Linked DNA regions of Aridibaculum aurantiacum. The protein of the gene in region 1 interacts with the protein of each later gene in a pairwise test. Links are inferred from orthologs where the notes say so. Each region holds a gene or a part of one and is shown on either strand. Other genes may lie near its edges.

Region 1 (15,077 bases):
ACGTCATGTCCACATGCATGCATCACTCCTGCATGTTTGGATTTATACAATGCCTCGCTCTCTTCATTTATAGGCAGCGCATCCATATCGGCGCGTAAAGCTATTATCCTGCTTGATGGATTCTTACCTTCTATAATTCCTACTACACCGGTTGTGGCTTTTATTTCAAAAGGTATATTCCACTCGCTTAGCTTTTGCTGGATGAATTTACTTGTCTCAAACTCTACATAGCTCAGCTCCGGGTGTGCATGTAAGTGATTGCGCACTTCTACAAACTCTGCATGGTACTGCTTCGCAAGTGCTTTTATAGTACTGGATAACATGAAGTGAAGATAAGAGGAAAAGAAAAAGCACGAATGTTATAGCAGGTCTTCGTCCTCTACTGGCGTATATTCTATAAGGTCCTGAACAATATAAATTCCACGATTAGGATACAGTGCAGCAAGTATTTTACGCAGGTCCATCGCTTCTTTTTGCGTTAGGAAATTTCCAATACGCACCCTGAAGTTTGGCGACTGGTAAAGCAGGTACGACTTCTGGTCAGGAAAACGACGTAGCAGGTCAGATTTCACACTGTTGGCTTCGTCCCTGTTATTGGAATTATAAACCTGCACACGATACCCGCGATACTGGCCTGAGCTGGATAATTTAGATGCACGTTTATTGATCTCAGCCTGCTTAAGTGCCAGCATTTCTATCCTGGAGTCTCTATTAATCATTATAGAACCCATAGTATCGGTGACACTAAATTCTGTTTGTGCATAGCTGGAGGTGGTAATTACCAGCAGTAAAAAAAACAATACGCGCATATTAATAATTTACTTCGTCAGAGGTTTGATTGGTTACTATAGATACACTTGCACTGCATCCTAAACGGGTAGCGCCTGCAGCTACCAGTACTTTGGCAAAATCATAATCACGGATGCCGCCTGATGCTTTTATCTGAACATGTTCCGGCAGGTTAAGACGCATCAGTTTCACAGCTTCTACAGTGGCTCCTTTTTCTGCATAACCGGTAGATGTTTTCAGGTAATCTATTCCTGCAGCACCATACAGTTCGCAGCATTTCAATAATTCATCTTCTGTTAGTACGCCACTTTCTACAATCACCTTCACTACTTTGCCTCTATCTTTAATCACCGGCATCAGGTGATTGATCTCGTTGGCTACATATTTCCAGTCGTTATTCTTTATAGCCATGAAGTTGATCACTACATCCAGTTCGTCGGCACCGTCCACTATGGCTAACAAAGTTTCAGCCAATTTAGCTTCTACAGCTGAATACCCAAAAGGAAAACCAATAACTGTAGCTACTTTAACAGAAGTGCCTACTAATGTTTCTTTAGCTTTTTTTACAAATGGTGGCGGTATACAAACTGCGGCAAAACCATATTGCTTTGCTTCACCACACAATTTTTCTACTTCAGCAATTGTGGTGGTTGGTTTAAGTACGGTATGGTCTATCAGGTGATTGATCTTCATTTGGCAATAGTTGTGTCTTGTATGTTTCTAAATCCGTCTTGTAAAGTAGTACCTCGTAATCTCACTCCCGGCCTGAATACATCTGTACTCGGTAAAGGTGCATTCAGGCTATGATGGTGACGATCATGAATGTACAGCTTTATAGAGTCACTCAAGGGTACAAAAGTAAATGAACCGAGGTCATTATTTTTATGATATTCCTCGCTCTTTAAGGGTTTCACAGCATATTGTGAAATGGTATAAGGAGCCAGCATACGCGCAGCTACATAGCTAAAATAAACACACATACCCAGTGCTGCCAGCGTATATATGCTTTCAGAAATTTTTCCTCCTGTTTTATGTGTATTATTCAAAAGAAGCAATAGCGGGAAGAATATCACAGGTATCATAAAGTGGTAGCCAAATCTTACATCAGGTGAACCGATGAGCCAAAACAGGATACCTAAATATGCCACAGCAAAAGAAGCTATCCATTTTTTGTAAGGGTACCGCTTAAATACGACAACAGCAACAACGGGTGTTGCAAATGTTGCATATGTAAGCAGCGCATTAATTTTATTGCTGTGCCACAACTTGCCCAGCCATGTTGGGAACCACTGCATAAAAGACAGCCTGTTCACATAAACCCAATCTTCGCTTACCATACGTGGTGCATGCGATACATGCAAACGTTCAGCTTCTGCTACCTGCAGCGGCACTTTCCAATCTACGTTTACAAGATCAATAGAGGGAAAAGGAAACAAGATGTAGCCAGATAAAATGATGTTTCGCGCTATCCATGGAAGAAAAATGCAAAGGCCAATGGCTGCAACGGGTATGTAATTTTTGATGATCTCTTTATGTGCCTTTCGATAGAAGATGAATGGCAGGAACACGAATAGCATCAGCGGGATGGTGCTGATCTTGATGATGACTGAAAAGAAGGCTAACAGCAACAACACTTTCCACTCGCCGCCTTGCCAGTTTTCTTTTGTTTCTAATAATGTAAAGAAGCAATAGAGTACTAACATACTAGCCAAAGCATCAGCAGATGGCGAGGCTATATTGATAGGGAATTGCCTGAACAGTATAAACAAAAGCGGTATAAACAGCAGCCTGCTCATTCCCCGATACTGGTAGCTTTTATGGAGCATCCAGCCAAAGAAAGCAAGCACCAGCACGGGGTTTATAGGGTAAATAGATTGACCTGTGATAGCAGTGAAAGAGAAAGGTGCACTCAATACCATGAAAGCCGAATTGAAGCCAAACTGTGGGAACAGGTTAGCCAGCCCCGGCACTACTTTAAATTTTTCATTCCATAAGATTGACAGGATGTGATAGCCGGAACTATCAGTATTGTAAGGCGGAACAATAGCAAAAATGAGTATCACCAAAGCCACAGCTATGGTAACAGCCATTCGTTCTTTATGAAAAAGTACTCCAGCAATTTTATTGGCTTTTGTTTTTAAATCCACTAAAAATGGTGTTGTAAAAACAATGATTAAGGCGGCAATAGCCAATGGCACCAAAAGCAGGTAACCAGAAGGAAAGAAGAAGGAGAGAAAGTTGAGGTATATTGTTATGGTTGCAGTTCCTGTTAGCAATATCTCGAACAGCGGCGTTGAATATGGCTGCAGTTGACGTAGTGCATTGTTTACTACATAGCCAATACTCATTGCAAGAAAAAAGAATATTGAACCGGCAATGAGCAGTAGCAGCATAGATTGTATTTGGAGCAAAATAAAACAAGGATAAAACTTTCGCTTTATCCTTGTTCATTTTATTTGCCGGCAGGTCCTTTACAGGTCCTTACCATGACATTGCTTGTACTTCTTACCACTTCCACAAGGGCAAGGGTCGTTACGGCCAATCTTTGGTCCGACAACTACAGGCTGTTGTTTTACTGCAGTAGAAGGATCAAAATAATCATTCTCATTAGCTGCGTAATCCTGTCCTGCTGCATCTATTTCTTCCTTGTTTACCTGCAGCTTGCTCATGTCAGTTTTCTGCTCACGAGCCTGTTGCACCACACGCTGTTGTGGTTGCTCCTGTTCTACAGGTATACCACAGTGGCAAAGGAATGATACGATGTCTTTATTCACCTGCTCATCCATTTTCTTGAACAAGCCAAATGCTTCCATTTTATATATAACCAAAGGATCTTTCTGCTCGTAAGATGCAGTTTGTACACTTTGCTTCAGGTCGTCCATAGCGCGCAGGTGTTCTTTCCATGCATCGTCAATTAAGCCTAATGCTACACTACGTTCTACAGCCTGGTTCAGTTCAAGACCATCTGTTTGTATGGTCTTATCAAGATTTGCCAGCACCTGCATTCCACGACGGCCATCGGTAAATGGAACAACAACATTCTCAATATGCGCACCTTGGTTATTACGGATATCTCTGAAGACTGGTAACGCATTGGCTGCAACTACCTGCTTCTTCTGGTTGTAATGTTCTATGGCCTCGTTATAAAGACGGTCTACCAGTTCTCTTTCATTGCCTTTGTCCAGGTCTTCTTGCGAAATAGAGGTGTCTATACCGAAATGCATAATCACTTCCATCTTGAAGTTGTCATATTCATTGGCGCCTCTGAATCCACCAACCAGGCTTTCTGATACCTGGTAAAATGCATTGTCAATATCCAGGGCAAGACGATCTCCGAATAGGGCATGGTTACGTTTGGTATAAATAACGGTACGCTGCTTGTTCATTACATCATCATACTCCAGCAAACGCTTACGAATACCAAAGTTGTTTTCTTCCACCTTGCGCTGTGCTCTTTCAATGCTCTTGGTGATCATGCTGTGCTGTATCACTTCACCTTCTTTATAGCCAGCCATGTCCATCACCTTTGCAATACGCTCACTTCCGAACATACGCATCAGGTCATCTTCAAGCGATACAAAGAAAAGTGACGATCCCGGATCACCCTGGCGACCGGCGCGACCACGTAACTGCCTGTCTACACGACGGCTTTCGTGACGTTCGGTACCAATAATAGCCAAACCACCTACTTCTTTCACACCAGGTCCAAGCTTGATGTCAGTACCACGACCAGCCATGTTGGTAGCAATAGTAACTGCACCTGTTAAACCAGCTTCAGCTACTATCTGTGCTTCCCTGGCGTGTTGTTTTGCGTTCAATACATTGTGCGGAATACCTTTTTGCTTCAGCATACGGCTAAGCAATTCACTCACCTCTACGCTTGTTGTACCAACCAGTGTAGGACGGCCAGCGTTACGGTTTTCCTCTATGTCGTCAATTACAGCTTTGTATTTTTCGCGCTTAGTCTTGAATACTTTATCCTGCTCATCCTTACGGGTAATAGGAATATTGGTTGGAATGGTAACTACATCCAATTTGTAGATATCCCAGAATTCACCTGCTTCCGTTTCTGCAGTACCCGTCATACCAGCTAGCTTGTGGTACATACGGAAGTAGTTCTGCAGTGTAATGGTTGCATAGGTTTGTGTGGCAGCTTCAATCTTTACACTCTCTTTTGCTTCTATAGCCTGGTGCAGACCATCGCTATAACGGCGGCCTTCCAGTATACGACCTGTTTGTTCATCTACGATTTTCACAGCACCTTCCATTACCACATACTCCACGTCTTTTTCAAATAAGGTGTATGCTTTTAATAGCTGGTGAACAGTATGAATGCGATCTGCTTTTAAGCGGTAATCATTCAGTATGGCTTCTTTCTTGTGCAGTTTCTCTTCAGTGCTTAAAGAAGCATCTGTATCAACAGCATTCAATTCTATACTAATGTCAGGCAGGATAAAGAAGTTAGGATCTTCTCCACCTTTGGTGATCATCTGGATACCTTTATCGGTAAGATCTACCTGGTTGTTCTTTTCATCTATATGGAAGAAAAGTTCTTCATCAACCTTAGGCATTTCGCGCTGCTGGTCAGCCAGGTAGTAGTTTTCTGTCTTTTGAAGTTTTACACGAATTCCCGGCTCGCTCAGGAATTTAATCAAAGCACCACTTTTAGGTAAACCTCTGTATGCACGCATTAGTGCAAGGCCACCATCTTTAGGATCGTCGTTACCTTCTGAGAATTTTTTCTTCGCCTCGTTCAGGAATTGGTTGGTCACTCGTTTCTGAGCTTCTACCAGTTGCTGTACCCGAGGTTTTAGTACCTGGTACTCCTGTTCATCGCCACGAGGTATAGGTCCGCTGATGATGAGTGGTGTACGGGCGTCATCAATCAAAACGCTATCCACCTCATCCACCATGGCAAAGTGATGCTTGCGCTGCACCATTTCATTAGGTGTATGAACCATGTTGTCGCGCAGGTAGTCAAAACCAAATTCGTTGTTGGTACCATAAACAATGTCGGCCATGTAAGCGCGGCGACGATCTTCTGTATTCGGTTGGTGTTTATCTATACAATCTACTGTCAAACCTAACCATTCGAAAATGGGACCGTTCCACTCGCTATCGCGTCGTGCCAGGTAGTCATTCACCGTTACAATATGAACGCCTTCGCCTGCCAATGCATTCAGGTAAGCAGGAAGCGTAGATACAAGCGTTTTACCCTCACCGGTTGCCATTTCAGCAATTTTACCTGAGTGTAAAACAGAACCACCTATCAGCTGAACATCGTAGTGAACCATGTTCCATGTAACGGGGCTACCCGCAGCTAACCAGCTGTTGGCATAAGTTACATTTTCACCTTCTATTTTGATGTGCGACTTGCGGGTACTCAGTTCGCGGTCAAGATCAGTGGCTTTCGAAACAATCTCAGTATTAGAAGAGAAACGACGAGCTGTTTCCTTAACCACCGCGAAAGCTTCAGGTTGTATTTCCTTCAGAATTTCTTCTATCTGCTCGTCGCGCTGCTTCTTTAGTTTGTCTATCTGCTGGTAAATGCCATCCCTGCCATTGATATCTTCTGCAGGCAAGTTTTCAGCTTCATCGTGTAGAGTGCTTATTTCGGAGTCTATTCCTGTGAGGTGTTCGCGAATGCGGGTTCTGAATTCAACCGTTTTATTACGCAGTTCATCGTTGCTGAGCGACTGGTATTGCTGGAAGAAACTATTGACCTTTTCCACCACGGGAAGTAGTTGCTTTACATCTTTCTGCGACTTACTTCCGCCAAAGATTTTCGATAAGAAACCTAACATATTAGTTGGCTATTGAGTATATGTGTAATGATTAAGTTTTTGTTTTAGTCAAATTTGGTGCTACTGTTATATTATAGCCATTTTGACAGGGCGACAAAGGTAAGTAATGGTGCTGAGACGACCACAGGTGGAACAAACCTAGCTGTTAATGGATTGCTTAAGATAAGGAAGACGGTAACGAGGATACACCTGCATTTTTCCTGTCAATCATGATTTATTTTCAATTCTTTTTTCCTGCTCAACCCTTACCTTTGCAGCCGATTCTACATTAGGAGTGTTTATTTTCCAGCTGAATAATCTACGTTATGTTGCATAAGCCCCTGATGATGATGACACTTAAGTTTTACAATCATTTTATATGAGTGGTCAATTAAAAGAGGTTCGTAATCGTATAAAGAGTGTGCAAAGCACCCAGCAGATCACAAAAGCCATGAAAATGGTAAGTGCTGCCAAATTGCGTCGTGCCCAGGATGCTATTGTTCAGATGCGTCCGTATGCGCAAAAGCTACAGGAAATGCTCAGCAACATCGTGAGCAATACTGAAGGTGAAGTGGGTGGCAGCCTTGCTACTGACCGTGGTACCGAAAGAGTTCTTTTAATTGTAATCACCAGCGACCGTGGTTTGGCAGGTGGTTATAATGCCAACATCATCAAGCTGGCTAAAGAAACTATCAATACCCGCTATGCTGACCAAAACCGCAGGGGTAATGTTACCATCTGGAATATTGGTAAAAAAGGTTACGAAAGTCTTGCTAAGTCAAACTATAAGGTAAACGCAGATTTCAAAGATATTTTCCTAAACCTGAGCTTTGAATCTGTGCAAGCTGCTTCTGAAGCTGCAGTACAGGCATTCCGCGACAAACAATTTGATGTAGTAGAGCTTGTGTATAGTGAATTTAAAAATGCTGCTACACAACGTTTTGTGCTGGAGCGCTTTCTTCCTATTCCTAAAGTGGAGAGGCAAGAAGGTCTGAAAAAAGCTGATTTCATTTTTGAGCCTGCTAAAGAAGAATTGATAGCTGAGTTGATGCCTAAGATATTGAATACGCAGTTGTTCAAGGCTATACTTGATGCGCATGCCAGTGAGCATGGTGCACGTATGACAGCAATGGACAAAGCAAGTGAAAATGCTAATGAGCTGTTGAAGACACTGAAGATATCTTACAACCGTGCACGCCAGGCTGCCATCACCACCGAGCTTACTGAAATTGTAAGTGGTGCAGCAGCACTGAACGGATAAAATATATAGATGAATTTGAGAATGTGCAGATGTACCAGTTGCGTCTGCACATTTTTGTTTTAGGGCACCATGTGATACTTCAATGTCTTTAGTTCTTTTCTTTGCCTATTTTCATTTGCGTCTTTTTCAAAATCATTTCATTCTCACAATAACCAATGGAACTATCTACCATCATACCGCATATAGAAGCTTTGGTATTTGCCAGCGATAAGCCGCTTACCAGCCTCGATATTGTAGAACTTATCAATAATGCTTTTGGTTTTATGGAAGAGCGTATAACGCTTGACCAGGTAGAAAGTGCCATTGAAGGTATTCGCGAAAAATATAATGCAGAGTTTTATCCCTTTGAAGTAAGAGAAAGTGGTGGTGGCTGGCAGTTCCTGACCAAAAGGGAGTTTCATAAAACGGTTGGTCAACTGAATGGTGACAAGTTTTTAAAACGCCTTTCTAATGCTGCTCTAGAAACCCTTGCCATTATTGCTTATAAACAACCCATAACAAAGGGTGAAGTGGAAGCCATCCGTGGTGTGAACAGCGACTACAGCATTCAGAAGTTACTGGAGAAGGAATTAATCATCATCAGCGGCAGGAATGAGGACCTGCCAGGTAAGCCACTGGTTTATGCTACTTCCAAATCTTTCATGGATTATTTTGGACTGAACTCTGTTGACGACCTGCCGAAGATAAAGGAAGTACTGGCAGACCAGGCGGTGCAAGGTACCATCATCATGGAAGGAATGAAGGCGGGAGAAGTGGCCGGCCTGGAAACTGGTGAAGGAAGAAACCTGACAGTAACAGACAGCGGAGAGCTTGTAGAATACCGAATAAATAAAAGTGCAGAAGGTGAAGGTTTGGCAGCATTTAATGATGCTACTGGCACGGGAGAAGATACTGCTACAGAGGATCAACCAGGTGCAATAGAAGCAGAAGGATCTTTTAATACTTATAATGATGCAGATGAAACATCCGATGAACAAGGAGATGAAGTGGATGCAGAGCATATGCTTCCAGGCGTTTCCGACCTGTCAGATTTTTCTGATAATGATGATGTAACAGAAGGAGATGGAGAAGAAGATTTCGATACAGGAAGCGAGGAGATGTCAACATCTGAAGAAGAAGCGCCTGCAAATAATGAAGTTGATGATATGCCAGGTGTAGGCGAAACAGGTACAGCAAGTGACGATCCGAATCAGCCAGCTACTGATAATAATGAAGATGATCCGGCAAAAGAAGATTAGCCTTTTATAAACGATTGCCAACGCCAGACTATTTCTTTTACAATGTAATTTCGCGCCCTTATGTCGCAACAATTAAGTAACAAACAACTCATAGCAATAGCTGAAGAGTTTGGTACACCCGTTTACGTTTACCACGCAGAAAAGATAGCAGAGCAATACCAGAAGCTGGAGAAGGCTTTTAAAAAGTCTGATGCTAAATTCTTTTATGCTTGTAAAGCATTAACCAATATCAACATCCTAAAGTGGCTGCGCCAGGTAGGTGCATCGCTTGACTGTGTAAGTATAAACGAGGTAAAGCTGGGTTTGAAAGCCGGCTTTGAACCTAAGCAAATTCTTTTTACACCTAACTGTGTCGACTTTGAAGAAATAGAGGCAGGAAAGAATTTAGGCGTACACATCAATATCGATAACATCTCCATTCTTGAGCAGTTTGGTAATCGTTATGGCAGCACTTACCCTGTATGCATCAGGCTGAACCCGCACATTATGGCGGGTGGTAATTATAAAATAAGTACCGGCCACGTGGATAGTAAGTTTGGTATTTCCATTCACCAGCTAAGGCATATAGAGCGTATTGTAAAAAGTACAAAGCTTCATGTAACGGGGCTGCATATGCACACCGGCAGCGAAATAAAAGATGTAAATGTTTTCCTGCAAGGGCTGGAAGTGATGTTCGAAATGGCGCGCCATTTTGATGAACTGGAGTTCATTGATCTTGGTAGTGGTTTTAAAGTGCCATACCAGGCAGACGAAGCTGAAACAGATGTAGATCAGCTGGGAGAGAAGGTGGCAGAGGCTTTTGCTGCTTTTGAAAAAGAAACAGGCAAGCACCTGCAGATCTGGTTTGAGCCGGGTAAATACTTGGTGAGTGAATCAGGCTATTTTATAGTAAAAGCAAACATCATCAAGCAAACAACAGCAACTGTTTTTGTAGGTGTGAACAGCGGCTTCAATCACCTGATACGCCCTATGTTTTACGATAGCTATCACCGCATTGAAAACATCAGCAATAGTAAAGGTGCAGAGCGCATTTACACTGTAGTAGGTAATATTTGTGAAACAGATACCTTCGCCTGGGATAGGAAACTGAATGAAGTTCGTGAAGGTGATTACCTTGTTTTCTACAATGCAGGCGCGTATGGTTTCGAAATGTCGAGCAACTTCAACAGCCGCTTAAAGCCAGCAGAAGTTTTGGTGAAAGATGGCCAGGCGCATCTTATCCGTTCACGCGATGTGTTTGAAGACCTTCTGAGAAACCAGGTAGAAGTTTTATAAATAGTAAAAGAACTTGATAAAGGAGTTGTATAACATACAGCTCCTTTTTTATGTCCAATGCTGAAGGATCCTCTTGCATTGGTTGATATACCCGCCGCCAAAAAGTACAGCATGCACCAGGAGCGGGTATAGCTGTGTTAGCGAGACACGTTTTTGCCAATCTTTTTCTAATGGGAAAGCTGAATGGTAAGCCTCGTACATACTGCTGTTGAAGCCGCCGAACAGTAGGGTCATCCCAAGGTCCATTTCGCGGTGTCCATAATAAACTGCCGGATCATAAATAGCTGGCATTGCTTTGCCACCTGCGTTTGTAGCACACATGAAGTTGCCAGACCACAAATCGCCGTGCAGTAAGGCCGGAGGCTCAGGTGGAAACAGGTCATCAAAGTGATTGCAAAGATTCTCAGCTGTAGTTATATCTGCCTTACCGAATGTTCCTTTATCTGCCAGTAGTTTGGTTAGTGGTAGAATGCGTTGCTCTGCATAAAAGGCACCCCATGTTGTTCTGTATTCATTTGGTTGTGGTAAAGAGCCAATATAGTTAGCGGTAGAAAATCCAAATTGCTCGTTTGTAGTTTGATGAAGCCGCGCAAGTCCAATTGCAAACTGTTGCCAAAAATCATATTCAGCTGAACCACTCTGCAGGTGCTCTAGCAACAGGTACTGCTGACCTTGTAGTTCACCAACAGCAACCACAGCTGGTACATATAATGATGTAGCCTGTTTGATCGCTGCTAATCCTTCGGCTTCTCTTACAAACATCAATGGAAAGCGTGCAGCATCATTAACCTTCAGGAAGTAGCGTGCTTGCCTGGTATTGATGGCGAACGAAGCGTTGATGTCGCCGCCACCTACAGCAGTATGATTAATATAATCAAGCTGGTGGCAGCTACAGATTTGCTGTACGAGATTCATGAGGTAAATAGGTGCAGGTGGTATAAGAAAAGGATGCTGCAGCTGCGCCCTGTAATGCAGTACAAGTGAGTGACACAACCGTGGCTGCAGGATGATCCACTGCTGGTACCAAAATATTAATTCAACTGCGGGTCGATCGGGTAGTTTATCAGCTGTACATACTCGCCGCCCAGTTGCTGCAAAGCAAGCTTCCACGTATCATTTACATCGGGTGGAAAAACAAGTTCCTGCGTGCCTTCGCCGGTGATCCAGCTTTTTTCCTCCATCTCTTCGTCCAGCTGGCCCTTGCCCCATCCACTATAGCCAATGAAGAAGCGAATATCGGCAGCGCTAAGTTGATTCGACTTTATCAGTTGAACAACTTCCTGGAAGTCGCCGCCCCAATAAATGCCATCGGTAACGGGGTAGCCGCCGGGAATGAGCTGCGGGCAGTTATGTAAAAAATGAACCGTGTCAAGTTGAACAGGTCCGCCAAAGTATACAGGGAAATTGGTGTCTTCAAGATCCGCAATCAGGTCTCCTAATTGTTGATCGTATTCTTTATTCAAAACAAACCCGAAACTTCCTTCCTGTTGGTGTTCGCAAAGAAAGATCACAGTCCTCATAAAGTTGGGGTCTTTAAGGAATGGATCGGCGATGAGTATTTTTCCTGGTGTTATATCGGCCATAAGCCAAGTTAAGGTGATTTATTTTTTTTGAAAACTATTTGCACGTTTAATCTTGCAATGTCAATGCCGCGTTAAAAGAAACTATGCTGATGAAGCTTCATTTGAAGCTGCAGGCATCGCTCCTATATTTGTTCGATGAAAAGAATTTTCCCTGTCATTGTTTCGCTCATAACAATTTCTTTGCTGGGCATCATATTCGTGCAGGTAAGTTGGATCAGGAACATGGTAGAGCTAAGGCAGGACCAGATGGTAAAACGTGTGGAAGATGCCGGGGCTGAAGTGGCAGCGGAATTAAGCAGTAAAGCATCGACAGGTGCAGGAATGAAATTATCCAGGAAGTCGATGCTGCGGTTGGTGCCAGACGATTTTAACATCAACCTCATCAAACCACCCACGATCTCTCAATATTACACGCAGTACGAAATACAGGAAAAACTACAGGATGCTTTCGAGAAACGTGATCTGAGAAAGATAAAGTTCGAATTTGCCATCAGCAGCAATTCTACGCTGTACAACCTGGAGATGCAATCGAAGAACTTCGTTAGCGAGGCACAGGACGAGGAGAATAATAAAACAAAAATCATAGCAATACTGCCTGAGAGCGGCAGCCAGATGGAAGGCCTGGTTCCCTATGAGCACCTGATACTTATAGTACCTGATTTCAACAAGCAAGTTTGGGGTTCACTAAAGTGGATATTGATAGCTGCTGTATTATTTACACTCATCATTATTGCAGCATTTGCACTTACTGTACGCACCTTGTTACGCCAGAAAAAGCTGAGTGAGATAAAGAGTGATTTCATCAATAATATGACGCATGAGTTCAAAACTCCTTTAGCAACCATTTCGCTGGCAGTAGATGCGCTACGAAACGAGAGGGTGCAGCAGGATGTGGAGAAGATGCAATATTTCAGCGGTATTATTAAGGAAGAGAACAAACGCATGAACAAGCACGTAGAGACCATTTTGCAGGCGGCGCTGCTGGATAAGCAGGAGCTGAAGCTGGAGATGAAAAAGGTAAGTGCTACACAACTTGTACAAAGTGCGCTAAAAAATCACCAGCTACAGATACAGGACAGGGACGGAAGGGTAGAGCTGAACTTCAATGCTACAAAAGATAGTATAGTAGCTGATGAGAACCACTTCACCAATATGATCTCGAACTTGTTTGATAACGCGATAAAGTACTCGAAGGAGAACCTTATGATACGCGTTACCACTTTCAATCACGGCAAGAACCTATGCATTAAAATAGAAGATAATGGTATAGGTATGAATAAAGAAACGGTAAAGCGCATATTTGAAAAATTTTACCGTGCTCATACCGGCAATATCCATAACGTAAAAGGCTTCGGCCTTGGAATGAGTTATGTACGTACCGTTATAGAAGTACATAAAGGCAAGATAAAAGTAGATAGTACCTTGGGTAAAGGAAGCTGCTTTACGGTAGAGGTTCCGCTGGCAGACTGATAATTTTTGATTTTAGATTGGGGATTGAAGATTGGGGGTGATGGGTTGGTTACTGGTTCCTGGTTTCTTGTTCCTCGTTTCTGGTTCTTGATTACTAGCTTCTAATCACCAGTCTCTTATCACTAATCACTTGCCTCCATCCAGCCTCCAGCCCCCACTCACTTCCACAACAAGCACCCATCGCCATAACTTAAAAAACGGAAATCATTATCAAGAGCATGCTGGTAAATATTCTTCCATTCATCACCTATAATGGCTGCTACCAACAGCAGCAGGGTAGAGTTAGGCTGGTGGAAATTGGTAATGATGCCTTTAGCGACACGCAGATCATATCCGGGCGCTATCAATATCTGTGTTTTAGTTACCAGCCTTTGCATATCGTTACTTACCATCCAATCTAGTAGAGCTTGTAGCGCTGCTTTAGGTGCAACATCATCTTTTATCTCATAAGGGTCCCACTGGTGTATAACAATGTCTTCTATAGAAAGAGAAGGTTGCTGCAGCAGTTTTACTCCCATCCAATACAAACTTTCAATGGTCCGCAATGAAGTGGTGCCTACAGCAACAATTATAGCCTCAGCTTTGGCAATAAGTTGCCGTAGTGTCTCCTGGTTTACATCTATGAATTCAGCATGCATCTCATGCTCATCCATAGTGGCAGCCTTCACAGGCTTAAATGTGCCTGCACCCACGTGCAGCGTCACATATGCCGGTTGAATATTTTTATTACGCAAACGTTCAAAAACCTTATTAGTAAAATGCAAACCTGCTGTAGGTGCTGCAACAGAACCATCGTTTTTTGCATAAATAGTCTGGTAGCGTTCTTTGTCTTTTTCTTCTACATCGCGGTGCAGGTAGGGCGGCAGCGGGATCATTCCGGCCAGGTGCAACATTTCAGCAAAAGATAGCTCTACAGGCTGCCACTCAAGCTCTATTACAAAACAATCAGAAAGTCTTTCTGCAATAGCGGCCACAAGTACAATCTCGCCTTCCGCTGACTGAATCCGTTTTTCAAGCTTCATTCCGTGCTTCCACTTGCTGGCGCCACCTATCAAGCACTTATAATAAACCTTTCCCTGTTGCAGCATTACCGTTGTTATATCGGGATAACGGTCATCCGGCTCCAGGCAAAACACCTCGATTTGTGCTCCTGTGGATTTCTGAAACATCAGCCTTGCCTCCACCACTTTGGTGTTGTTAAACACCAACAAAGCATCCTCCGGCAGGTGATCTGCTATGTTTGCATATACATCCTCCACCGTTTTCCCACTTTTAAACACCAATAACTTGCTTTTGTCGCGTTCGGGCAGTGGATGCTTCGCAATTCTGTCATCAGGTAGTTCGTACGTAAAATCTGATATGGAGAGATCTTTAGGATGCATTTGGCGGCAAATATAGCCGTGGAAGGGAAAATTTAAGCCTGTTTTACCCGTTCCGGACCCATGTCTGTGGCAGAAAGTGGTAAACTTACAAGCGTATCCACCTTTTTAGGTTTAGATGCAGCTCCCCAACCAGTTTCCGTAGAAAATGCTTCATTGAAGCTTCATTATCAGCTGCTTTCACACGTTATCCACCGCTATTCACATCCAGTTCACAATTTCTACCGTTTAATATCCCCAAAATCAAGCCCATGGCGGCTTTGAGCATAGTGGTGCGTGTGGATAAAAAGAAACATCCA
Region 2 (15,153 bases), on another replicon or contig:
TCACTTTAGGCTTCAACCTGAACTTTTAATTCAAAACAACGATTGAAATGAAAAAGCTAATAACATATAGTATTTGGGTGCTGATGGCGGCAACGCTGCTGGTAGCATGCCACAAAGATCTTGATAGGTTCCCGCCCAACGATGTAACGTCGGCGCAGGTATACGGCACTGAAGGAGGTTACCTGCAGGTGCTTTCAAAAGTGTACGGTTCAATGGCGCTTACCGGTAATGCTGGTCCTGCTGGTGCAGGTGATGTAGCAGGTATAGATGAAGGTACCTCTGACTTCCTGCGCCTGATGTGGATGGCACAGGAGCTAACCACAGACGAAGCAGTAGTTGCCTGGAACGATGCCGGTATCCGTGACTTCCACAACCTGAACTGGAGCGCTAACAATGGTATGTTGAACGGGTTGTACAACCGCTGTTTTTATATCATTACACTTTCCAACGAATTCATCAGGGAAAGTTCTCCTGAAAGGATCAGCCAGCGTGGATTAACAGCTTCTGCTGATAATATACGCAAGATGCGCGCTGAAGCAAGGTTTGTAAGGGCGCACGTTTATAGCGTACTGCTTGACCTTTTTGGAAATCCAGGTTTTACTAATGAAGAAACACCCATAGGTGCAGGAAATCTTCCACAGCAAATAACCAGGCAGAACCTGTTCAATTTTATAGAAGCTGAACTGAAAGCAATAGAACCTGAAATGGATGCGCCAAGAGCTGCACCATACGGCAGGGCTGACAGGGCAGCTGCATGGGCACAGCTGGCAAGGCTTTACCTAAATGCAGAAGTTTATACAGGAACTGCAAGGTGGAACGACGCTATTACCTATTCTAAAAAAGTAATAGATGGCGGCTATACGCTGATGCCTAACTACAGCCACTTGTTTATGGCTGATAACCATGTTAATAACACTGAGTTTATCTGGACATTGAACTATGATGGTGTACGTACAAGGAACTTTGGAGGAACTACATTCTTAATCAATGGTTCAACAGGTGGTGGCAGCACCCCGCATAAAGACCTTACCGGCCTTTCTGGCTGGAGTGGTCTGCGCACAACACGCAACCTGCCAGAAAAATTCCCTGGCTTCCCTAATTTTTCTTCATCAAACATTACCGACAGGAGAGCACTTTTCTTCACTGACGGGCACAATGTAGAAATCTCTGACATCAGCGTATTTGAGCAAGGTTTGGGTGTAGCTAAGTTTAGAAACCGTACCCGCACAGGTGGCTATGGTAACGACCCTGAAAGAACTTACTCTGATGTAGATTTTCCTGTTTTCCGTTTAGCTGAAATGTACCTGATATACGCTGAAGCAGTATTGCGCGGTGGAACAGGTGGTAACCAGAATGAAGCACTGACCTATTTCAACACGCTACGCCAGCGTGCATATGGAAATGCATCAGGCAATGTTTCTGCACTGTCGCTTGACCTGCTGCTGGATGAAAGATCCCGTGAAATGTATTGGGAGGCTGTTCGTCGTAGCGACCTTATCCGCTACAACAGGTTTACTACTGCAGCTTACCTATGGCCATGGAAAGGCGGAGTACAAGGCGGAACAGCAGTATCATCTAATTACAGGTTGTTCCCATTACCTTCTACTGAGGTAAGTGCTAACCCTAACATCAGGCAAAACCCAGGGTACTAATCTTCTAAATAATCATAATTATGAAACGATATATGAATTGGTTTTTTTCTGCTGCACTCACGCTGGTTGTACTGGCGGGTTGTAAGAAAGAAGAGAACAGGGTTGTTCTGCAAGGAGGAACAGCGCCTAAACTGACTGCTACAGTTACAGCCAACAAAGTGCTGACAGCAGCAAGAAAAGACGAAGTGTTTGCACAGCTAAACTGGACCAACCCGGATTATATGTTCAATACCGGTGTCAGTTCTCACAATGTAACCTACCATTTACAGGTAGATACAGTTGGAGCAAATTTCACCAATCCTGAAAAGGTGGAAATAGCTATCAGCAACGACCTGTCGCGTACAGTAACGGTAGCAATGATGAACAACTACCTGACCCGGATGAGAATGGTTGCAGAGATTCCGCATAACATTGAGATCCGCATTGCTTCCAGTATTAATGGAACTGCTCGTTTATTCTCCAATGCTATACAAATAACAGGCGTTGTGCCTTACGAGGATTTTGCTGTGCCTCCTCCTACAAGCAACGAGTTGTATATGACTGGTGATGCTACCGCTTCAGGCTGGACAAATTCACCACCTGCAGCTCAAAAGCTTACCCGTGTAGACAGGGGAGAATATTTCATCATCACGCAGCTTTCTCCGGGAACCATGTATAAGTTCTTATCGCACCCAGGGCAGTGGCAACCACAGTATGGTGGAAGCAGTGCTACCGGTGGTGATATAGGTGTGAACCTGGGCGGCGGCAGCGATCCTGATGCCATTCCTACACCTGGTGATGCCGGCACTTACAAGATCACCCTGAATTTCAGAACAGGTAAATACACGGTAGTAAAACAGTAATAGTAAACGGTTGGCTGCCCCAACAAAGGCAGCCGACCAGCTAATAAATTATCAGATATGAAAACTCTTTTTAAACTTCTTTCTTTCACACTGGTAGTGGTGCTATCCATCGCCGGCTGTAGAAAAATAGCAGACCTTCCTTATTATGGAAAGGGTACTCCTGTTACACTGACAGCTTCGCGTACCACTGTAGCTCCTACCCCTGCAGATTCTAATACTGCTGTGGTTTCTTTTTCATGGACAAGTCCCAACTACGCCACCGACAGCAACAACTATAAATATGTAGTTGAGATCGATTCTGCTGGTAGGGATTTTTCACGTAAAGTAACCAAAGAGGTTACCGGTCAAAGAAGTACTTCTTTCACAGGTAGAGAACTGAATGCTATTCTACTTGGATATGGCTTCCAACTGGGTACACCATATAACATGGATGTTCGTGTGGTTTCTTCTTATAAGAACAACAACGAGCAGTACATGTCTAACGTGGTTCGCCTGACAGTTACTCCATTCACTGACTCTTCTACGCTTACCAGCACTGCCACCACCGTTACAGGTACATTGGCCTCATCTAGTCAAAATGCGCTGACGTTTAACTGGACACCTTCTTTTGTAGGTTATACAGGAATGATCACTTATAGCATCCAGTACGATTCTGTAGGTAAAAACTTTGCTAGTCCTAATGAATTAGCAGCAGGAGCTAACACCTATAGCTTAGCATTAACTCAAGGACAAATAAACGAAACAGCTCTTACTGAAGGTGTAGCAGGCGGCACTACCGGAAGATTGGAATACAGGGTGAAAGCTACCACTGCACAAGGTGCAGTTGCTTTTAGTAACAGGGTTGCCATTACTGTAAATACTTACGTGCCATTGCTGCGCCTGTACATGCCGGGAGGCTACCAGGCTGCTACCGGCAACGGTACCGATTGGGAACCAGGCAATGCGCCTGAATTCATTCGCGACCTGCGCAGTGGCTTGCTCAACAAAATGTACTACACCTACATCTACCTGCCTGCAGGTGCTGAATTCAAAATAACTGAAGGCCGCTCATGGAGTACAAACTACGGTGGCACGAATGGCAACCTGTCTGCTGGTGGTGCGAACCTTTCAGTACAAAATGCTGGTGTATATCGCATAAGCGTAGACCTGGCAAATATGAAATACGATATCCGCGAAGGCAGAATGGGTATAGTTGGTGATGTGAATGGATGGTCTCCTGCTTCGGCTGTAACCACACATTCATTGGGCTATGCCGGAAGAAACCTTTTTGTTGGCGTTTTCGATCTTCCTGCAGGTGGATGGAAAATGATTGATAATAACGAGTGGAACAACGGTAGCAATACTGTAACTGAAACCCGCAGCTATGGTGCAGCTGGCGGCACCGGAACTACTATGGAAGTAAATGGTTCTAATTTCCCTAACATTCCTGCAGCCGGCAGGTACAGGGTAATCTGGGATGGCAGAGATCCAGACAACATTAAGTACGAGTTGATGCTGGCTCCTGAAATGCGTTTGGTGGGTGATGGTATAAACATGGCTGGCGTGAATGATTGGGATCCTGCATCTTCTCCAGCTATGCAATTTTCAGGAAATGGTATATGGACGTTGACTGTAGGTTTAAAAGCGAATAAGGATATCAAATTCCTTTCAGGAAATGCATGGGGCGCATTTGATTATGAAGATGCCGGTCCTGGTGCTGCAGCAAATACAAGAAGAATACGTTGGGAAGGCGGTGATAACTTTAAGACACCTGCAACCGCTGGTACTTATACGATTACGCTCAACGAACGTACCCAAACAATGACCATTCAATAGCTACCACAACTCTGTTCGACGATATAAGGTAATTAAACAAAAGCCGGTTCTTAAAAGAGCCGGCTTTTACTTTTTAGCACAACCACCTTTTGCCTTATTTTTACCCGAATAACATTTGCCGTTTTTGTTGCATACAACCCCAGTCAGCACTGCATTTTGCAGGTTGAAAAGGCGGTTCAACAGGAAGGACAATTAATCAACTTATACATTATTATGTTGCATTCAATGACGGGCTTTGGCAGGGCAGAGCGGGCAGTAGGAGACAAAGTATTCCTGGTAGAACTAAAATCACTGAACGGCAAACAATTCGATCTTAGGATCACTATTCCGCCATTGTTGAAACCATTCGAATTTAATATCCGCAACCTGCTGCAGGAAAAGCTGGTCCGTGGTAGTGTAGAATGTATTGTGTATATAAAGCAGAATGGTTCTTCTAAACCTGTTTCTATAAATAAAGAACTGGCAAAGGCTTACTACCAACCAATCGCAGAATTGACGCAGGAATTAGGTTTGGATGCAGGCTCTGTTTTAAGCACGTTGCTTAAGCTTCCAGATGTTATCACACCTACCAATGATGTGCTTACAGATGAAGACTTCAAAGGTTTTGAAGAAGTGCTGCTGGATGCGATCAACCAGTTGAAACTGCATAGGGTGGACGAAGGAAAGTCGCTAGAAACTGACCTGATGCTGAGGATAGAGAACATTCTTTTGCAACAAGCTATTGTAGCCAGGCTGGAACCATTGCGCCAGCAAAAGATCCGCGAAGGCCTGAAGCGTGTGTTGGAAGAAAACGTAGGTAAGGAAAGCTACGATGACAATCGCCTGGAGCAGGAGCTGATATACTACATCGAGAAGATAGACATAAGCGAAGAGCAGGTAAGGCTTAAAAACCACTGCGATTACTTTAGGAGCATACTGGCAGAGCAGGACGAAAGCAAAGGAAAAAAGCTTTCCTTCATCATGCAGGAAATTGGGCGCGAAATAAATACTACTGGCTCTAAAGCTTACGATTCAGAAATTCAGAAATATGTAGTGCTGATGAAAGATGAACTGGAAAAGGCAAAAGAGCAGGTGCTGAACGTTTTATAAGGCAAAAGGCAAAAGTCAAAATTGATAAAGTAGCAAGCTAACTCTACTCATATTCATAACTCTCAATCATAACTCACTCTTGAACCGGTTTTACCTCTTCTTATTATTGATTGTTGCAGCTGTTTCGTGCCAGCCGATAGATGTTTTTGAAAAGACCAAGTTCTTTCCAAAGCACGAATGGAGCAGCAAGGAAAAGCCATCTTTTACTTTTGAAATAACAGATACAACTTCTTTGTACAACATCATGCTGGTGCTGCGTCATTCTGATGCATACCGCTACAACAACATTTGGGTAAAGCTGAATATCAAAAGCCCTGACGACAGCACCAGCTTGCGCAGGCAGTTTGTGTTAGCCAATAGTGCGCAAGGCTGGTTGGGCAGTGGCATGGATGATATATTTGAACACAGGCTACCTTTCAATGATAAACCTGCACCACTAAAAGCTGGTACTTATAAATTTACCCTTGTTCAAGACATGCGCGAAGATCCGCTGGATCATGTGCTGAATGTGGGGATCCGCGTACAGAAGGTCAACTGATCACTATGAGTATGTTCACCACCAGGAAACTTGCCATTATCACCGTAGTTTACTGGTTCTTGCTTTTATACATCATTGCCGCTTTGATCTTTTGGTTCATTTCGCTGCAATCGCAGAACGAAAAGATGACGGAGCTGTTGATAAATGAGCTTATCCCATCTGATCCGCAATTACAGAAAAAAGAAGCAGCCATCTACGACGCATACAAGCGCAAAAAAGCACAATACATAGGTGAAGGTGTTACCTTTTTAGCTGTAATAGTAGTGGGAGCTGTTTTTGTTTATCGCGCTACCCGCCGGCAGTTCATGGTGTCGCGGCAGCAGCAAAATTTTATGATGACGGTCACGCACGAGCTTAAAACTCCTATAGCCGTTGCTCGTCTCAACCTGGAAACACTGCTTAGGCGGGAGCTTAATCCTGAACAACAAAAGAAACTGGTAAGTAATACGCTGCAGGAGGCTGACAGGCTGAATGCACTCGCCAGTAATATTCTGCTTGCATCGCAATTAGATACCGGTGATTACCAGCTCACCAAAAGCAATATTAACTTGAGTGACCTGGCGGAAAGAACGGTTGATGATTTTTCCAGCCGCTTTGCCCAACGTATTTTTTTGGAAGAAATACAGGATGGTGTGCAGATATATGGCGAAGAATTGCTGCTGCAAATGATGATGAACAACCTGGTTGAAAATGCCATAAAGTATTCACCCAAAGACAAACCAGTAAAGGTGACGCTGCAGAAGAAAAACAACCACGTTATTTTTTCTGTAGAGGACGAAGGCGCAGGTATAGCAGAAGAGGAGCAGAAAAAATTATTTGAGAAGTTTTACCGCATTGGCAACGAAGCTACACGTACTACTAAGGGTACAGGATTGGGTTTGTTTTTATGTAAAATGATTGCAAAAGACCACAACGGGCACATTAGTGTTTCAAGTGCAAAAGGTGAAGGGACAACTTTTACAGTCACCTTCAGGACTAATTGATCTACCTAAATTTTCCGCTTGTCAAAAGTGAAGCATTGGTGCCTTGCACTTTGCTTTGCAGTGCATGCAGTAAATTGCAGTGCAACAAGATTACAATCCTCCAACTTCAAATAGAATGGCAAGAGCAAATATTTTACTGGTAGAAGACGAAGAGAACCTGCATGAAGCGCTGAAGCTAAACCTGGAACTGGAGGGATACGAGATCACTTCTGCATACGATGGCAACGAAGCATTGAAAGCAGTTAAAGATGAATATTTTGACCTGATGATCCTGGATGTGATGCTGCCGCATGTAGATGGAATATCCGTAGCTGAAACAATAAGACTGTCGAATACTGAATTGCCCATACTAATTCTTAGTGCGAAGAACACCAGCGCCGACCGTGTATTGGGTTTGAAAAAAGGTGCAGATGATTATATGGCAAAACCCTTCAACCTGGAAGAGTTGCTGCTGCGGGTAGAGAAGCTGATCAAGAAGAATAAGCAACTGCAGGAAAAGGAAACCATTGGCGATACCTATCGTTTTGGTAATAACGAGGTAGACTTTAAAGCACAAACAGCTATAACGTTCAGCAAGCAGGCAATAGAGCTGAGCAAGAAAGAAACCATGCTGCTAAAGCTGCTGATTGAAAATAAAAATGAAGTGGTGACAAGGGAGAAAATCCTTCAATCAGTCTGGGGATACAATGTATATCCTACCACCCGCACAATCGACAACTTCATCCTCAACTTCCGCAAGTATTTTGAAAAAGACAGCCGCAACCCGCAGTTCTTCCATTCTGTAAGAGGTGTGGGATATAAATATGCGGAATAGGTTTTCTTTTTCTTCTTCACGTTGAATCGCATGAATTACGAACAACTTTTAAAATCAACCAGCAAGTTTCTTAGCCTTGTATTGCGGCACCGGCCGGAGTTGATCGGTCTTCGTCTGGATGAAAAAGGTTGGGCCTCTACGGCTGAATTGTTGGAGAAGCTAGAGGCATCTGGCAAAGCTATCACCAATGAGCTGCTTGCGGAAATGGTAGCTACCAATGCCAAGCAACGCTTTGCATTCAATGAAGACAAATCCATGATCAGGGCGAGCCAGGGCCACTCAATCCATGTTGACCTTGAGCTGGCGCCAGTGGAGCCACCGGTACAGCTTTATCATGGAACAGCAGAACAAAACCTCGCTTCTATTTTAGCGCATGGTTTAGAAAAACGCGGTCGCCAGCACGTTCATCTTAGTGCAGGTATATCTACAGCCCTTCAAGTTGGGCAACGACATGGTAAGCCGGTGGTGCTGGTAGTAGATGCATTGCAGATGCATGAACAAGGTTTTGCATTCTTTCTTTCAGAAAATAATGTTTGGCTGACGGATCATGTGCCGGCAGAGTACCTGCGGCGGCAGTAGATTCTACTCCTCATGAGCCTAAAGTAAACTTGTAAAGGTTTCTTTTCTTCTTAGTTGTTGTTGTCACTTTTCTATTTGCATATAGTGCCTGCCTAAAACAAGTAACCAGTTACCAGTCATTGCAGAGCCGCCTCAGTTCTTACGGTTCCGGCCGTAGCCGGAATTGCGGCTTGCGCAGCTTGACGTAAAGTAAGAAGTGCAGCGGCGGCGCAATGACGAGGCCACGCGGCCTGAGTAACTTTTTATCTCCATAGACGCTCCATCATTCATCCCGATTTTAATCCCCTACCTCCTCATTTTTCAGATGATGTTCGTATTTTTTCCACCCTTAACTGAACCTTCAGCTTATGAAACACATGCTGCCACCATGCTTATTCATCCTGTTTGCATTCCTATTTTCCTTAGCTGCCAGTGCTCAACCCTATAAACCAGGTGATAGAGTAGAGGCATCATATGCCGGCGACTGGTTACGCGCCACCATAATCAGGGACTTAAAATCAGAAGGACGTGAAGGTATTTACCTAATTAAGTACGACGACTACAGTGGCAACCAAACCATGGCTGCTAACTTGATCCGTCCGCCGTACCGCCCCAATGCAAGTCAATCATTCAAGGTAGGAGACCGTGTCCTTTTTCTTAGATGGGATAATAAGGAATATGAAGGGCAGGTAGTGGCTGTAGATGATAAACGTTACCAGTTGTCTTACGTCCGTGATGGTTTCACCAATACAGAATGGGTTTCAGAGATTTCTGTTAAGGCATCTAATGCTGCGCCTCCGCCTCCACCTCCACCAGCTAACCCACCTGCAAATGGAAGTAACCAGGGAAACAACGGCCAGGCAGGTAACCAGCCAGGAAATAATGCAGGAGCACCTGCTGTACCGGGTGCATTCAAGCCCGGCGATCGCGTAGAAGTTTCCTATTCTGGTGACAGGGTAAGAGCCATCGTCAAGAGCAATCTTCAGCCCAATGGCAGCGAAGGCACCTACTTAATTAAATATGATGACTATAGCGGTGAAATGAACCTGGCAGCTAACCTGATGTTCCCGCTATACCGCCAAAACGAAGCGCAAACTTTTACACCTGGTAGCCGCGTTCTCTTCACGCGGTGGGATAACAAGGAGTATGAAGGTGAAGTGGTGGGTGTTGACGGGAAACAATATAACATTACCTATATCCGCGATGGGGTTAAGTCGACCGAATGGGTTTCTGAAATAAGGGTTAAAGCAGCTAACAATGCTGCGCCTGTTGCCGCCGCTAATTTTCCTGGTCAGAAGTACAAGATCGGCGACAGGGTGAGGTACGACGGTGGTAATTTCCTTACCGGCCCGTACTTCGGAACCATCATCTCGGTGGATGTAGATAAACGCAGCTACACCGTAAAAGATGAAAAAGATGCCAGCAGTCGCTATTCTTATCCTTGCTATGGCGTAATAGCCCCGGGCGAGAAACCTGATAACAGCTACTTCATTGGAAAGTGGGACATGTATGTCTCCGGCGCCACATTTACCTACAACAAAGGCGACGACAAATACCGACGCATTAGTGGTGGCATGAAACTGCAGCCATTGGATATAAAAGCGGATGGTACTTATACCTGGCAGATGGATAAAAAAGTTATCAGGGGCCGCTGGACGGAGCGCGGTGATGTGCCGGGTATAACGCTGCTGAAAGGTCACGATGGCTTAGACTGGACCGTATACCAAAGTACCGAAGCGGCGGCAACCAACAAAAGTACCCGGGATGAGATCCGCCTGCACCACCAGCCAACCAATACCGGCTACTACATGGGCTACCGCATTGGCCAGAACAGGAGCTGCGTGCTGGCAAATAGAACTTTCCGCTAGTAGAAAATGGTTGCTGGCCTGGAGGTTTCAGACCAGCATAAGAAAGAAAGACATAAAAAAGAGCTGCTAATTGGCAGCTCTTTCCATTCATATATGAACAATGTTTTACCTGGTAAACAAGCCAAGTAGAGAGGCGATATCCAGGTTGCCACCTAACAAGCTACCGAGGTTCAGGTTGCTGCCCAGCAGGTTCACCACCCAGCCATAATCGCCAAGTAGAGAAGCTAAAGCGCTATTTCCTGCCAGACCCTGGCTGAGCGCACCACTGCCCAGCAGCGAGTTGTATTGCTGCGACTGTTGCGGGGATAGTAACGCATGAAATCCATTCTGATGTTGTTGAACAAGGTTTAGAACAGCCATTCTTTTTTGTTGTTGCGGAAGCCTGCTATTGCTGTTCATAGATTGAAGACGGCTAGCCAGGTTTTGGTTTAGCCTATCTGCCTGTACACGCTGATTTGAAGAAAGGTTGAGTTGGTTATACAACTGCCCCTTTAGTTTTGTTGGCTGCGAAGCCGACCACGACTTATTCTGCTTCCAATGTTGTTTTTGTTTCGACTTCCTTTCCTGGGCCTCCACTGACCCTGCCACCATTAAAGTGATCACTGCACTGAGTATAAATTTTTTCATGTTTTTGAAGTTTAAATGTTCAAATGATAGATACTGTGCAGTAGCTAGTGTTTAACCATCAACTGTTAATAGAAGAATAAGAGATGTGCCTGCGGAAACAGTAGCCAGCTTGAAAAAACCTACTGCAGGTACTTTAAAAAATATTCAGCAAGAAAAGGTTTTCCCAAAGCATGGTAAGGCACCCACTGCTGTTGGTCCGGTAGAAAAACCTCAACCGCTGTAGGATCGGGGAAAACTTTGTAGTCGAAGCGGGTACTGTCGGGGCTGATATAGCCGGTGTAGTAATACGTCTTTTGCAGGTCCAGCGCATACTGCAGCTTTTGCAATACCAGGAACTTTCCGAGGCTGTAAGCGTGGTATGCGGGGTGGTAAACATTCATGATGCCCGCAATAGACTGTTGTCCTACATCAAAAAAGCCGGTAGCAACCAGCTGCGCACCGTGCCTTACCTGCACCATCAGCGAATCAAAAGGATGAGGTAAAAGATCGGTATGTAAATATTCAGCACAACTAGGGGATACGGAAAACACTACATGATCTTTATAAAGCGCATACAGATCTTCAATTTCTTCAGTAACACAGGCTGGCAAAATAGTAGTAGTAAACTGGCTGCATTTCTTCAGGATGTTCCGCGCCGACCTGTTGAGCTGGCAACTGCTGACGCGTGTACGTAGCCAGAAAACCGGTATCGGTTCTTCGTCTTCTTCAATTTGCGTGTCGTTGGTGGTAAACATCAGGTGCTGCATGCGATAATAACCTGCAGCCAACAGGTTATCCATTGTGTCTGCCCTGAAGCCATCATCACCGGGAATAAAGTAGCGGAAACTGTCCATACGTGTGAAGCTGCAATTTAACCAGAAGAAGAATGCTAAATGCCGTTCCGCTTATTTAGAAAGTAAGAGCAGGAGAAGCACCTCAAACCTTCTAAAAAGTCGTAAGTATTCGCGGAATGTTTTAGAAAAGCCGCGCTAGTTACTGGCGCGGCTTTTCTCTTTTCCAATCCAGCCAAGGTGGGTATGGCTAAAGCTATCCGGGTACTTTAACCCGTAGCCAAGCATCCTGTCAAGGGCAGAATGTCCAAAAAGGATGATGCCAATTATTACCAGGTAATCCGCCTGCAGCAGGTAACCGGCAACCAGTGTGGCAATGGCTACTGCCTGGTGGTGAAACAGGTTGTAGGCGGCAGCTCCTACACGGTTGTTGAAAGCATAACCTATCATACTTAAGTCGGGCAGGAACAGCAGGGCAAAGTAGAGCCACCAGCTATTTCCGAGTTGAATGAATACAAGAAACGAAAGAAGAAATTTTGCTGCTTCTTCCAGGTTGATCAGCTTTTTCATTGTAAAATTTTTGGTGATTAGAAACGGTAGCCAATGTGTACAGTAGGAAAAAAGCCCCAGTTGCTCTGCTTGTAATGCATATTCTCAAACTTCACTTTTTGTAAGTGCATGTTGTAGTCTACGCTCACCCACGGTGCTATGTATAGGCCTTTGCGGGTGCCATCTTTTTCCTTCTGCAGGAAAAGCCGGTAACCAAGATGAGCACCCACACCCACAGAATTTCCCGTTGCAATGGTTGAAGTAGCCTGGTGTCTTGCCTCGGTAGTGGTATAACCAACACCTAAGCCAGTATACAGACCTTTTACATTTCCCAGCAGGTAGCTGGTTTTAAAACCGAAGCCTTTCACTTTTTCAGTAAAACCTTCATTACCATGAACACTTGGCGGCACCTCCAGCCCATAGAAGCCGGCGTCGTACTTCATGTTTTTAGTATTGTATGAAACGTGACCTGAGTAGCCTTTGAAGAAGGCATATGCCAATGGGTCAATTTCAATTTCCCAGGTAGAACTGGTGGTTTTTTGTGCTGCTGCTTGTAATGTTAGGAACGTAGCGATGATGATGGAAATCTTTTTCATGATGATTTTTGTTGTGGTTTGAAAACACAAAATTGATCATCAAAAAGCGGCTAATCGACTGATTTTCAAAAGTCGGACGTGCTGATTTCGGAAGTCGAACGCCTACGCCGGGGTGGTCTCGCGGAATTGGGTGGGGGTAAGGCCGGTGAATTTCTTAAAAGCAGTATTGAAGGATGATTTGGAATTGAAGCCACAATCCATGGCTATTCCAAGTACTGAAAAATGTGCTAGTTCCGGATCTTTCAGCCGCTTTTGTACTTCTTGTATTCGCTTACTATTGATGAAATCAAAGAAGCTGCCCTTATAGTAGCGGTTGATCAGTTCTGAAGCTTGGTAAGGCTGAATATGCAGCCGATAGGCCAGTTGAAGAAGCGTCAGATCATTATCCAGGTGTAGGCCCTCTTTTACCAGCTCTTCCAGTTTGGTTACTAACTGCGGGTAATCCTCATCACGTATATGATGTTTCGTACGTTCTTTTTCCTCCTGCAGTACCTCTTGTATTTCTTCTGGTTCGGCAGGTTTTGCAGGCAGTTCTGGCGGCAACGGAGTATCAGTCATGGTTTCTACCTGTTCCGGCAGTACAACAGCTGGTCTTGACCAGGTGGCGTAGGCAACGCCATAAATTACAATGCCCACCGTTAGGCTGATCAATCCGTTGATGAAGACAATATTGATGGAAGTAAAAAAGCTGGCGATAAAAGTGCAGGTGCCAACTACAGCAACGGCTAAAAAGAGTTTCAGCAAGCGGCTTACCGTTGCCAGTGTTACCTTTTCAATATTTGAAAAATTATCTTTTATCTGTTTCTGGAACGCCACTACCAGTTGCAATGAAGCCAGCATGTAAATGGTAACATGTACCGTACGTACAAACTGCACTACCATCGTTTCCGTGTTCATTGTTTTGTCAGCAAAAAGCCGTTCTACATAAGCTATTTTGTCGTCGCCACTCATGGCATAGAACGGCAGCAGGTACAGCACATATAACAAAAACGGCAGGAAATGCAACAGCCATTTTTTGGGTAACTGGCCGCGGGTAAGGCAGCAGATATAGATAAAAAGTAATGGTCCAAAAACGAAGACCAAAGGATCGCCTACGCGTATGAAGTGCGGAAGGAGAACGTAGTAGCCAGCTAATCCCATGGCTGGTCCCAGTATGGCTATTGACATAGCCAGGACCAATGCAGCCAGTACCCGCTGCGCTACACCTTTATTAGTGTTGATGAGCAGGTAGCAAAGGAAGAAGCCTTGAACAGCTATAGCAAATATGACTGCAGCTAAAAAGTTCATGAGTTTAGGATGAGCGAATCTAGTAAGCTTTTTTGAACTGGCGGTATAGAGGGTGAAAGCGAAATAGAAGGAAGTAACTACATCATACGGTAATAAAAGTTCTTGGAGATGGAATGAAATCGCCTGCCACAATTCTTCCTCTTCCGTACATTTATACATCTATGCTCCCCGCCCGATCTCGTTTAAAAAACATGCTGCTCCTGCTGGCGCTGGTTGTGTTTATTTGCAACGCCTGCAAGCAAAAACAACCGGCGCAGCATTCATTTTATTATTGGAAAACGAGCTTTTCTGCCGATAGCACTGCGAAGCATTTTATAAAGAAGCATGACATCTCACACTTTTACATCCGGTTGTTTGATATAGATTGGAACTACCAGCAGTGGATGCCGGTGCCACGTGCGGAACTCTCCGTTAGTCAGCATGCTGCGCCTTACCTGCAGGGCAGCTATACGCCTGTTATATACATCACCCAGCAAACCTTTATGCGGTTGACCGGCTATTGGCGCGATTCGCTTCCACACAAAGTGCGCAACCGGATTCTGTTTTTGCATAATAAACTAAGCCAGGCCAACGTAGCTGCTGGTGGTCCTGCACTGCCTGAACCTGCAGAAATACAGTTCGATTGCGATTGGACAGAGACAACAAGAGACGACTATTTCAACTTCCTGCGGTATATGAAGAGCCTTTTCCCGGGCAAAACAATTTCTGCCACTATAAGGCTGTACCCTTACAAGTACCACCACAAGATGGGTTTGCCGCCGGTAGATAAAGGGCTGCTGATGTGCTACAATATGAGCAACATAAAACATGCAGCTACTACCAATTCTGTTTTTGACATAAAAGACCTGGAGCAATACCTTACCATCAGCAACTACCCGCTACCTCTTGATGTGGCGCTGCCGGTTTTTGGCTGGTATGCATGGTTTCAGCAAAACAACTTCAAAGGGTTGCTTCATGATGCGCAGTTTTCGGAGCGGATGGCAGATTCAAATCATTTTGTGACCACTAACCAGGGCATACAAGTGAAGGAAGATATAGAGGTGGGGGCACATTATCTTCGGCAGGGTGATGTACTGCGTGTAGAATACCCATCAGAGGCTGCATTGGAAGAGGCAGCAAAACTGTTACGCCAAAAAGTTCCTTCCGCCAAACGCATAGCACTTTA

The links.
Region 2: the proteins of lysA (region 1) and J4N22_RS18375 interact in binary tests that used the Escherichia coli proteins (3 or more experiments, as listed by UniProt). The link is inferred for Aridibaculum aurantiacum from one-to-one orthologs.

What each region holds. Positions count from the first base shown.
Region 1 is NZ_JAFEWC010000001.1:724,862-739,938, forward strand. What follows is about bases 8,350-11,238. They hold lysA (diaminopimelate decarboxylase), read left to right. Parts: upstream 8,350-9,131; coding sequence 9,132-10,346; downstream 10,347-11,238. Other genes in these bases: scpB (SMC-Scp complex subunit ScpB), read left to right, coding at 8,350-9,071; J4N22_RS03180 (fructosamine kinase family protein), read right to left, coding at 10,395-11,238. In the rest of the region: J4N22_RS03140 (M20 metallopeptidase family protein), read right to left, coding at 1-323; J4N22_RS03145 (SPOR domain-containing protein), read right to left, coding at 360-809; deoC (deoxyribose-phosphate aldolase), read right to left, coding at 811-1,482; J4N22_RS03155 (LIC_10190 family membrane protein), read right to left, coding at 1,479-3,182; preprotein translocase subunit SecA, read right to left, coding at 3,261-6,593; atpG (ATP synthase F1 subunit gamma), read left to right, coding at 6,952-7,833; more of scpB, read left to right, coding at 7,989-8,349; more of J4N22_RS03180, read right to left, coding at 11,239-11,261; J4N22_RS03185 (YqgE/AlgH family protein), read right to left, coding at 11,378-11,929; J4N22_RS03190 (sensor histidine kinase), read left to right, coding at 12,065-13,399; J4N22_RS03195 (S-adenosylmethionine:tRNA ribosyltransferase-isomerase), read right to left, coding at 13,558-14,781; division/cell wall cluster transcriptional repressor MraZ, read left to right, coding at 15,030-15,077. UniProt on the Escherichia coli protein: Specifically catalyzes the decarboxylation of meso-diaminopimelate (meso-DAP) to L-lysine. Is not active against the DD- or LL-isomers of diaminopimelate.
Region 2 is NZ_JAFEWC010000004.1:2,558-17,710, reverse strand. Bases 5,919-8,883 are described here. They hold J4N22_RS18375 (response regulator transcription factor), read left to right. Parts: upstream 5,919-7,034; coding sequence 7,035-7,733; downstream 7,734-8,883. Other genes in these bases: J4N22_RS18365 (hypothetical protein), read left to right, coding at 8,660-8,883; J4N22_RS18370 (RNA 2'-phosphotransferase), read left to right, coding at 7,764-8,312; J4N22_RS18380 (sensor histidine kinase), read left to right, coding at 5,942-6,919; J4N22_RS18385 (gliding motility lipoprotein GldH), read left to right, coding at 5,919-5,936. In the rest of the region: J4N22_RS18410 (SusC/RagA family TonB-linked outer membrane protein), read left to right, coding at 1-29; J4N22_RS18405 (RagB/SusD family nutrient uptake outer membrane protein), read left to right, coding at 48-1,652; J4N22_RS18400 (SusE domain-containing protein), read left to right, coding at 1,673-2,494; J4N22_RS18395 (SusE domain-containing protein), read left to right, coding at 2,552-4,309; J4N22_RS18390 (YicC/YloC family endoribonuclease), read left to right, coding at 4,523-5,398; more of J4N22_RS18385, read left to right, coding at 5,478-5,918; more of J4N22_RS18365, read left to right, coding at 8,884-10,159; J4N22_RS18360 (hypothetical protein), read right to left, coding at 10,265-10,786; J4N22_RS18355 (hypothetical protein), read right to left, coding at 10,906-11,619; J4N22_RS18350 (DUF4260 domain-containing protein), read right to left, coding at 11,755-12,126; J4N22_RS18345 (hypothetical protein), read right to left, coding at 12,144-12,701; J4N22_RS18340 (helix-turn-helix domain-containing protein), read right to left, coding at 12,804-13,988; J4N22_RS18335 (hypothetical protein), read left to right, coding at 14,180-15,153. UniProt on the Escherichia coli protein: Response regulator member of the two-component regulatory system CpxA/CpxR which responds to envelope stress response by activating expression of downstream genes including cpxP, degP, dsbA and ppiA.